DNA from 3 places in the Arthrobacter sp. UYP4 genome. Region 1 is predicted to be linked to each of the others. Evidence: riboswitches for the same ligand, from Rfam matches in the RefSeq annotation. Region 1 holds a riboswitch; each other region holds the start of a gene.
What was found. A riboswitch is a leader RNA that binds a small molecule or an ion and turns the genes downstream of it on or off. The one in region 1 is predicted to bind thiamine pyrophosphate.

Region 1 (3,249 bases):
TCGTCGAGCAGGAGCAGCCCGGGCTCCATCGCGAGGACGGACGCGAGCGCGAGGCGCTGCTTCTGCCCCCCGGACAGCGCGGTGGTGGGGTGGTCGAGCGGGAGGTCGAGGCCGACGTCGTCGAGCGCCCTGCCGACGCGCTGCCAGATCTCCTCGCGGGGCACGGCGAGGTTCTCGGCGGCGAAGGCCACCTCGTCGCCGACGCGGGCGAGCACCACCTGCGTCTCGGGGTCCTGGAGCACCAGCCCAGCCCTCCCCCGCGCCGCGGCCGGGGGGACGCCGTCGAGCAGGAGTCCGCCCTCCTGTTCGCCCTCGTCCTGCGCGCCGAGCACCCCGGCGAGTCCGTGCAGCACGGTCGACTTGCCCGCCCCGGACGCCCCGAGGAGCAGCACGCGCTCTCCCGGCCCGATGTCGAGGTCGAGGTGGCGTGCCGCGAAGGCCTTCCGGCCCGCGTGGCGCCAGCCCCAGCCGCGGGCGCTGACCTGCACGGCCCCCGCGGCCGGTGGGTGTGCTGCCGTCACACGTCCGCCGAGCGGCCCGCGGCGAAGGAGGACAGCGCACCCGTCCTCGCGAGGCCCCGCATGGCCAGCCACGAGAGCAGGCCCGCGATGACGACGCCGGAGATGGCCGCGAACACGGTGTAGAGGAGCTTGAACTCGAAGGTCCAGAGCGCGTTGTAGAGGATGTTCTCGCTGATCGCGAGGGCGAGGCCCGCGCCGAGGCCGGCCAGCAACGCGACCGGCAGGTTCCACTTCCGGTACAGGAAGAGCAGGAAGACCAGTTCGGCGCCGGCTCCCTGGATCGCTCCGGAGACGAGGACGCCCACGCCCCACTGCGTGCCGATCAGGGCGGACACAGCCGCCGCGAGCATCTCGCAGTAGAGGGCGGCACCGGGCTTGCGGATGATCAGTCCCCCGAGGACGCCGGCGATCAGCCAGCCCCCGGAGTAGAGGCCCGCCAGGGGCGGGAAACCGGCCGTCAGCAGGCTGATGCCGGAGTATCCCGCGGACCAGGCGAAGAACAGGACGCCGACGGCGACGGCGATGACCGAGGCCACCACGATGTCGACGACGCGCCACTGGCGGGTGCGCCCGGAGGTGGTCTTGAGGGCGGTGGATGATGCCATGGTGAATCCTCCTGAGGTACAGGAGGGGATAGTGCCGGGGCCGCCGGAGCAGCGCCGTGCACTCTGAGAACTCGACTCCCTTCGCCGGTACTAGCCGGATCAGGTTCGAGGGTCTGCGGCGGTCCGCACTCTCAGCGCCCGTCCCCGCAGCATGCTGCGGATCGGCGCTCCCCTGTCGCTTGTTGGTTGAGCGCTACCGATCCTACACCGGTGGACCGCGACGCCGGGCTCGGCCCCGCACCTCCGGAACCGCTTGCGGGCCGGATCGTCCCTGCGGCGGGGTACGCACCGCCGCTAGGCTAGGCGCAGGAGTATCGGACAAGAAGGAGAGACCATGAACGTACTGTTCAAGCTGCTCGGCGCAGGAATGAGTGTCGGCGCCGGCTATGTGGGGACCAAGCTCGTCGACTTCCTCTGGGAGAGGATCACGGGCGAAGCGCCGCCGAAGAGCAAGGACGGCCTGGAGAACACGCTGCGCTCGGCCCTCGTCTTCGCGATCATCTCGGGTGCGGTCAGCACCACCATCCAGGTGCTGACGAACCGTTCCACGCAGAAGGCCATCGACCGGTTCGCGAAGAGCCGCGACCTGACCTGAGCAGCCCCGTGGGGATCGAGGGGCACCCTCCGGGGTGCCCCTCGTCGTTCCCGGGTTCAGTCGGCCCCGTCGGTCCGCTGCTCCTGTGCGACCGTCTGCAGAATGCGGTGCAGGTTCATGCCGATCGCGGCCGCAGCACCGAAGGGGACCTCCTTCGACGAGGTCTCGTACGCGCTGATCTCGAGGTCCTTCAGGCTCCGCTCGGCGACCTGCAGCGCCTCGGCGTCGAGGTCCTCCACCGTCCACAGGTCCAGGACGTCGCCGACGGCGGTGAACGCCTGCTGCAGGGGCGGCCGGACCGCGGCGGGCAGGGGGTGCTCACGGGAGGTCCCATGGAGCGCGTCCTGCAGCATGTTGGTGATGTTCAGCGTGTGGATCGCCACGGTCTCGAGGACCTCGACGTGCCGGTGGTCGCGGCGGGCGTCGTGCGGGTGGAAGCGCCGCCGGAGATTGCCCTTCCTGCTCTCGTCCGCGAACTGCAGGGCCTCGCGGGCATTCCGTGCCGTGGCGGTGAGGTCGTCCCGCCGTTCGGGCCAGCGCGGGTCGTCCGCCGGCCAGTCCTCCTGCAGGGCCTCGCCCATCTCCTGGAGCTGACGTGCAGCCGTCCTGCGGAGCCGGCTCATCTGCCCCACCGCGTCGTTCAGGTTGAGCGGCGGCAGGATCAGCGCGCTGACGGCGACGCCCACGCCCACGCCCACGACGGTCTGCACGAAGTAGCCCAGCGAGTACCCCAGGTTCTCGTTGCCGATGACCAGGACGAACAGCCCGGCGGACGCGATCCCCGAGCCGCCGCCCGCAGTCCTCTTCAGGGGGCCGGCGAGAAGCACGCCCGCTCCGACGACGAAGGCGATCGTCAGCCAGTTGGGGTCTCCCGCCCAGACCGCGATGTGAGCCAGGACGATCCCGATCGTGAGTCCGGCGACCGTCTGCAGACCTGACTTGAGCGTTCCCGCGACCGTCGGGTACATCGCCAGCAGGGCGCCCAGCGGAGCATAGTACGGATACCGGGAGGCCTCTCCCGGGATGGCGAGCGCGAAGGTCCAGGCAAGGGCAGCCGCGAGGGCGGCCTTGCCCGCGAGGAGGAGGTGGGGATCGACCACGGCGGCGCGCAGCCGCTCCTTCAGGTCGTCGTCGAGACGGGCTGCGAGGACGCCACGGCCGCGGAGGATCCTGTTCTTGGCCATCCCAGCAGTATGACATCCCCCCTTGTGCACACCCCGGGACGACGAAGGACCGCCCCCTGCGGGACGGTCCTCACGTATTGGATGGAGCGGGACTAGCGGGCTGCAGCGGCGGAGCGCTCGGACCGCAGTGTCGCCTTGTGCTCCTCGATGCGGGCCTGCTGCAGCGGTGTCCTGCGGTTCAGGTACCAGGCAGCACCCAGCAGGATGAACCACAGCGGTGTCACGACCAGGGCCAGCCGGGTGTCCTCGGCTTGTGCCAGCGCGAAGAGCATGAACAGGAAGAAGGCCAGGACCACGTACGGCATGAAGGCCGAACCCGGCATCTTGAACGTCGAGCGCTCGTG
Region 2 (3,249 bases), 1.6 Mb from region 1:
CCGGCGACGGCCCGGAGGTGGTCGCAGTAGGCGCGGGTGACGGGACCCGCATCGCCCTCCCCTGCCCGGATGCCGGTCTTCCCCGACAGCCAGGTCCGGTGCAGCTCCGCCTCGGTCTGCAGGCACGACGTCGCCGCGGTCAGCCAGAACAGCTGCTCGTCCTCGGCCGGCGCCATGGCGGCGGCACGGGCCAGGACGGCGGAGTAGTCGCGGAGGTACAGCGCGTCCTGCTGCAGGTAGTAGGCGAAGTCGGTCGCGGGAAGGTCCCCCTCCGTCAGCGCGGTGAGGAAGGGCAGCTCCAGGAGGTTCCTGCGCAGTTCCCCGATGTCGCGCCAGGCGAGCTCCGTGAAGCGCTGGTGCGCGCGAGGATCAGGTCCGGCGTGGAAGTGGTGCACCGGTCCGCTGCCTGCTCCCACGTCCAGCAGGTCGGCGCCCTGCAGTGCCCCTTCGAGCCAGGACTTCGCCTCCCGCACCGCCGTGGGCCAGTCGCCGGTCACGGCGACCCGCGTGGCGATCGCGGACGACAGCGAGCAGCCCGTACCGTGCGTGTTCTCGGTCGGCACCCGGCAGCCGTCGAGGACCACGGTGTCCGGGCCGCCCGTTGCGTCCTGCGGGGCGGGGACGAGGGCGTCCGGGCATCGTTCGCCGGGCAGGTGCCCGCCCTTCACCAGCACCCGGGTGCCGAGCCGGACCGCGAGGACCCTCCCCTGCTCGAGTGCTGCGGACCAGGAGGCGGCAGGGTCCGCTCCGACGAGGACGGCGAGCTCCGCGATGTTCGGGGTCACCAGCGACGCACGCCGGGCGAGGTCGACGACGGCGCGTACCGCGTCGTCGTCGAGCAGCCGCGCACCGCTGGTGGCGACCATGACCGGATCGAGCACGACGACCGGCGGGCGGGCGTGGTCGAGCCATGCGCCGACGCAGCGCGCCACGGCGGCGGAACCGAGCATCCCGATCTTCACGGCGTCGATGCGCACGTCCTCGGCGATGGCGTCGAGTTGCTGCCGGAGGAAATCCGTGGGCGGGATGTGCACCGCGGTCACGCCGCGGGTGTTCTGCGCCGTCAGGGCGGTCACCACGGCCATCGCGTACCCGCCCGTGGCGCTGATGCTCTTGATGTCCGCCTGGATCCCGGCGCCGCCGCTCGGATCCGAGCCGGCGATGCTCAGGATGTTGGGGATCCCGGAGATCGGATCGCACGCTGTTCGGGCAGTGTCCATGACTGACATCCCTCCGCTAGGCACGGGCGCGAGGCCCACTAGATCAGGTTCGACGGGTGTGATCTCAGCCCTGCATCCGGCAGGGCACCCCGTGTCACCGACCAGCCTATAGCAGCCGGGCGCCCATGGACGGGACACGCGAAGGCCGGAGCCCCTGGGGACTCCGGCCTTCGCGTGCCTGCCGATCCGTCGTGCGTGGAGCTGCTACAGCTCCGACGCCGGCACGCCGACGCCGAAGATCAGCGGCTCCGCACCGGATAGCTCCGGCTTCCGCGCGATCGGCCCGGCCTTCGCGACGTGCCGCGTCCCGGAGGGCTCGGCGGCGGTCTCGGCACCCTGGGTCTCGATCGTGGTGTCCGCAGCACCCTGCGCGCTGCGGGCGACCCGGCGTCGCGGCCGGGACCGGCGCGCCGGCGCCTCGGGCGCGGGAACGACGACGGGAGGTGCGGCGCTGGTCGCGGGGACCGCCCGGACCTCGGCGGCCTCCTCGCGGTCGCCGTCTGCCGCGGCGCCGTCGCCAACGGGCGCGACGTCGACGGCCGGGACGTCCACATCGGCGGGCCGGCGGTTGAAGGCCTCGCTCAGGCTGTCCAGCGTCAGGCGCGTCGCGGGCGCCTCCTGGGCCTCCTCGACGGCCGGCCGACGGCTCTCCGCCCGTGGCAGTGTCACCGTCTCGCCGTTGATCGTCAGCACGGCTTCCGTGACCTGGACGTCGGCGTCGGCAGGGGCCTGCTCCGCGTGCTCCTCGTGGGCGTGGTGCGTGGCGGCCGCGATGCTGGCGAGCGCGGCCCGGGCCGCTTCGGCCTTCGCCGCGCGGTCAGGGGTCTCGGCCACGGGGGCCGGGGGCAGTGCGATGCCCTCGTCCTGCTGGTTGCCGCGTCCCCGGTTGCGCTTGCGCTCGCTCCGGGACGGCTTGTCCTGGCGCAGCTGCTGCTGGTTGTCGGGCGCAGGCACGGAACGGCGGTGCTCCACGGGCTCCATGTGGGTGACGACGCCGCGGCCCGCACAGTGCTCGCAGTCCTCGCCGAAGACCTCGAGCAGGCCCGTGCCCATGCGCTTGCGCGTCATCTGGACGAGCCCCAGCGAGGTCACCTCGGCGACCTGGTGCTTGGTCCTGTCACGGCCGAGGCATTCGACGAGACGGCGCAGCACGAGGTCGCGGTTCGCCTCGAGCACCATGTCGATGAAGTCGATCACGATGATCCCGCCGATGTCGCGGAGCCGCAGCTGGCGCACGACCTCCTCGGCCGCCTCGAGGTTATTCTTCGTGACGGTCTCCTCGAGGTTGCCGCCGCTGCCGGTGAACTTGCCCGTGTTGACGTCGACCACGGTCATGGCCTCGGTGCGGTCGATCACGAGCGAGCCGCCCGACGGCAGGAACACCTTGCGCTCCAGGGCCTTCGAGATCTGCTCGTCGATGCGCGAGGCGGCGAAGATGTCCTCGTCGCCCGTCCACTTCTCGAGCCTGCCGACGAGGTCCGGCGCCACGTACATGACGTAGGCCTCGATGGTGTCCCAGGCCTCCTCGCCGGAGACGACGAGCTTGGAGAAGTCCTCGTTGAAGACGTCGCGGACCACCTTGATGGTGAGGTCGGGCTCGCCGTAGAGGAGTTCGGGCGCCAGGGTCTTGGTCGAGCCGGCCTTGCGCTCGATCTCCTCCCACTGGGCACGGAGGCGGTTGATGTCGTGCGTCAGCTCCTCCTCGCTGGCACCCTCCGCCGCCGTCCGGACGATCACGCCGGCGTTCTCGGGCAGGCGGTCCTTGAGGATCCGCTTGAGGCGGTTGCGCTCGACGTCGGGCAGCTTGCGGGAGATACCGGTCATGGAGCCGCCGGGCACGTACACGAGGTATCGGCCGGGCAGGGAGATCTGGCTCGTGAGCCTCGCACCCTTGTGGCCCACCGGGTCCTTCGTGACCTGCACGAGGACGGGATCGCCCGACTTCAGCGCGAGTTCGATGCGGCGCGGCTGGCCGTCGAGGCCGGCCGCGTCCCAGTTGACCTCTCCGGCGTACAGGACGGCGTTGCGG
Region 3 (3,249 bases), 1.6 Mb from region 1:
AGGGCACGGCCAGCTACTTCACCCTGGACGTGGCGGGGGAGCAGAACCGGGACGCCGCCTGGAGTTATCCGGAACCGAAGGAAGCGGCGGAGAACATCCGCGGTTACTACGCTTTCTGGAAGGGCGTCACGGTCACCGACTGAGCACTCCGCACAGGGGCGCCGTCCGATCGACGGCGTCCCCTTGCGGTGCGCCGGCAGTACTGCGCGACCTACCCGATCCACCCGCCCGATCCACGGCACCACGGCGCCGCCCGGCGCCCGAACGAAGGAGAACCCCATGGAATACCGGAAACTCGGCAACAGCGGCACGTCGGTCTCTCACCTCGCCCTCGGCACGATGACCTTCGGAGCGGAGTCGGACGAGTCCACCTCCCACGCCATCCTCGCCGACTACGCGGCGGCCGGCGGCAACCTGATCGACACCGCGGACGTGTACACGGCGGGGGCGTCCGAGGAGATCATCGGTCGGTGGCTCGCCAGGAACCCGACGGAGCGCGACCGCATGGTCCTGGCCTCCAAGGGCCGTTTCCCCATGGGCGACGACGTCAACGACCTCGGGCTGTCCAGGCGGCACCTCCGCCGGGCGCTCGACGCCTCGCTCACGCGGCTCGGCGTCGACCACATCGACCTGTACCAGGTGCACTCGTGGGATCCGCTGACGCCGCTCGAGGAGACGCTCGGCTTCCTCGACGAGGCGGTCGTCCAGGGGAAGATCGGGTACTACGGCTTCTCGAACTACACCGGCTGGCAGCTGACGAAGGCCGTCATGCTCGCCCGCCAGCGCGGCTACTCGCTGCCGGTGACGCTGCAGCCCCAGTACTCGCTGCTCGTGCGGGAGATCGAGGCCGAGATCGTGCCCGCGGTCCTCGACGCGGGCATGGGCATGCTGCCGTGGTCGCCCCTCGGTGGCGGCTGGCTGACCGGCAAGTACTCCCGTGACACCGAGCCGACCGGCGCCACCCGCCTCGGTGAGAACCCCCAGCGCGGCATGGAGGCCTGGGAGAAGCGCAACGCCCAGGACAGGACCTGGCGGATCATCGACACGGTCACGGAGATCGCCGCGGAGCGGAGCGTCAACGCCTCCCACGTGGCGCTCGCCTGGGTCGCCGCGCAACCGGGGGTGACCTCGGTGATCCTCGGTGCCCGCACCCGGGAACAGCTGGCGGACAACCTGGCGTCATCCGACCTCGAGCTGTCGTCCGGCGACCTCGGCCGCCTCGGCGAGGTCAGTGCCCCCACCTTCAGCGACTACCCGTACGGTGGCCCCGGCATCGAGCAGCGCAGCCGCCGCATCCAGGGCGGCCGCTGACCGGGGCGCCCGCAGGGCTGGACGCTCCGGCAGCCAGCCGCTATCGTTCGAGCAGCGACACGGGGTGTCCCTTTCCGGGGCTGAGATGAGACCCGTCGAACCTGATCCAGCTCATACTGGCGAAGGGATGTCCTGCCGGTCCGACGTCCGGCCGTCCTTCCGCCGTGGCAAGCGAAAGGCAGCACATGTCGGAACCGACCCTCGAACCACTCGGAACACCCCTCGGAACACCGCCCGAGAGCTTCCGGGGCGCCGACCCGCAGGTGACGGCCGAGGCGTGTGCCGCGCTGCTCGCCGCACTGCGCGACGCCGTGCCGCTGGTGCAGTGCATCACCAACGCCGTGGTCACGAATGTCACAGCGAACGTGCTGCTCGTCGTGGGCGCGACGCCGGCGATGGTGGACATCCCGGAGGAGGCCGGCCAGTTCGCGCCGGTCGCCTCGGGGGTCCTGGTCAATCTCGGCACACCGACCCCGGCCCAGTGCGTCGCCATGCGCGAGGCGGCGGAGGCGGCGGCTGCCGCGGGGACCCCGTGGGTCCTGGACCCCGTCGCGGTGGGATTCCTCGCGGTCCGGACCCGGACGGCACAGGACCTCGTCGCGATCCGGCCGACGATCATCCGCGGCAACCCCTCGGAGATCATCGCGCTCGCCGGCACGGGAGGCGGCGGCCGCGGCGTCGACTCCGTGGACGGCCCCGACGACGCGCTGGATGCGGCGCGCCTGCTGGCGATCCGCCACGGCTCGGTCGTCGCCGTGTCGGGGGCCGTCGACGCCGTCGTGCCGGCGCACGGGCCCGTCGTCCGGATCGCCAACGGGACCCCGCTCCTGACGCGCGTGACCGGTGGGGGCTGCGCGCTCGGAGCCGTGATGGCCGCCTTCGCGTCCCTCACCCCGGATGCACTGCTCGCGGCCACAGCGGCGACCGGCGTGTACACCCTCGCCGCGGAGCGTGCCGCGGCCGGCGCGGCAGGTCCCGGCACGTTCGCCCCGCGCTTCCTCGATGCGCTCGCCGACGTCACGCCGTCGGATGTCCGCCGTGGCCTGCGCCTGTCCGGGAGCGACTGATGCCCCGGCCTGCTCCGGCGCAGTACCTGCCGCTCTACCTCGTGACGGACACGGCCCTGTGCGCGCCCCGGGCCGTCGCCGACGTGGTCGCGGCGGCCGTCGCCGCCGGTGTCACCTGCGTGCAGGTCCGGGACAAGCACGCGGGCGGGCGGGACCTCGTGTCGCTCGTCGCCGCGGTGGCCCGCGCCGCCGAGGGTCGGGTGCCGGTCCTGGTCGACGACCGGGTGGACGTCTACCTCGCGGCGCGAGAGCTCGGGGCGCGCGTCGACGGCGTGCACGTGGGCCAGTCCGACCTGCCACCGGGGGTGGTGCGGCGCATCGTCGGCGTCGATGCCGTCGTCGGACTGAGCGCGGCGACACCCGGGCAGGTCGCCGCCGCGCACGCCCTGCCCGCCGGCACGGTGGACTACCTCGGCATCGGAGCGGTGCACGCCACCGCCACGAAACCGGACCATCCGGCGCCGCTCGGCGTCGAGGGGTTCGCGACGCTGGCCGCCGGCGCCGACCTGCCCTGCGTGGCGATCGGCGGGATCACCACCGCGGACGCCGCCGCCCTGCGGGCTGCCGGCGCGGCGGGGATGGCGGTGGTGTCCGCCATCTGCGCGGCGGCCGACCCCGCCGCTTCCACCAGGGACCTGGCTGAAGCATGGCGCGCCCCCACGGGATGGCGGAGCCGATAGCCGAATCCGGGCGCAACGGCAACCGGGAGAGTAGGCACCACCGGGACCTAGAATCCGGATGTGGCGACGAGAAGGACCGTGCTTGCCGGCGCGCTGGCCGCGCCGCTCCTCGTCGCGGAGACGGCGTGCGACGGAGGACCCATGAACAGCAGACAGCCCGACGAGGCGGCGCCGCATCCCGCCCTCCTGGC

Region 2: another riboswitch for thiamine pyrophosphate. It lies ahead of thiD (bifunctional hydroxymethylpyrimidine kinase/phosphomethylpyrimidine kinase); the one in region 1 lies ahead of AC0Z9V_RS08430 (ECF transporter S component).
Region 3: another riboswitch for thiamine pyrophosphate. It lies ahead of thiM (hydroxyethylthiazole kinase); the one in region 1 lies ahead of AC0Z9V_RS08430 (ECF transporter S component).

Annotation. Positions count from the first base shown of each region.
Region 1 covers NZ_JBXAVU010000001.1:1,797,731-1,800,979, forward strand. Annotated here, with positions in the region: gene AC0Z9V_RS08425 (ABC transporter ATP-binding protein) at 1-521, opposite strand, end outside; gene AC0Z9V_RS08430 (ECF transporter S component) at 518-1,126, opposite strand; TPP riboswitch at 1,186-1,310, opposite strand; gene AC0Z9V_RS08435 (DUF4235 domain-containing protein) at 1,461-1,721, shown strand; gene AC0Z9V_RS08440 (FUSC family protein) at 1,778-2,905, opposite strand; gene AC0Z9V_RS08445 (amino acid permease) at 2,998-3,249, opposite strand, start outside.
Region 2 covers NZ_JBXAVU010000001.1:150,146-153,394, reverse strand. Annotated here, with positions in the region: gene thiD (bifunctional hydroxymethylpyrimidine kinase/phosphomethylpyrimidine kinase) at 1-1,220, opposite strand, end outside; TPP riboswitch at 1,212-1,322, opposite strand; gene AC0Z9V_RS00605 (Rne/Rng family ribonuclease) at 1,425-3,249, opposite strand, start outside.
Region 3 covers NZ_JBXAVU010000001.1:226,945-230,193, forward strand. Annotated here, with positions in the region: gene AC0Z9V_RS01010 (DUF427 domain-containing protein) at 1-143, shown strand, start outside; gene AC0Z9V_RS01015 (aldo/keto reductase) at 280-1,311, shown strand; TPP riboswitch at 1,362-1,456, shown strand; gene thiM (hydroxyethylthiazole kinase) at 1,497-2,378, shown strand; gene thiE (thiamine phosphate synthase) at 2,378-3,058, shown strand; gene AC0Z9V_RS01030 (alpha/beta hydrolase) at 3,119-3,249, shown strand, end outside.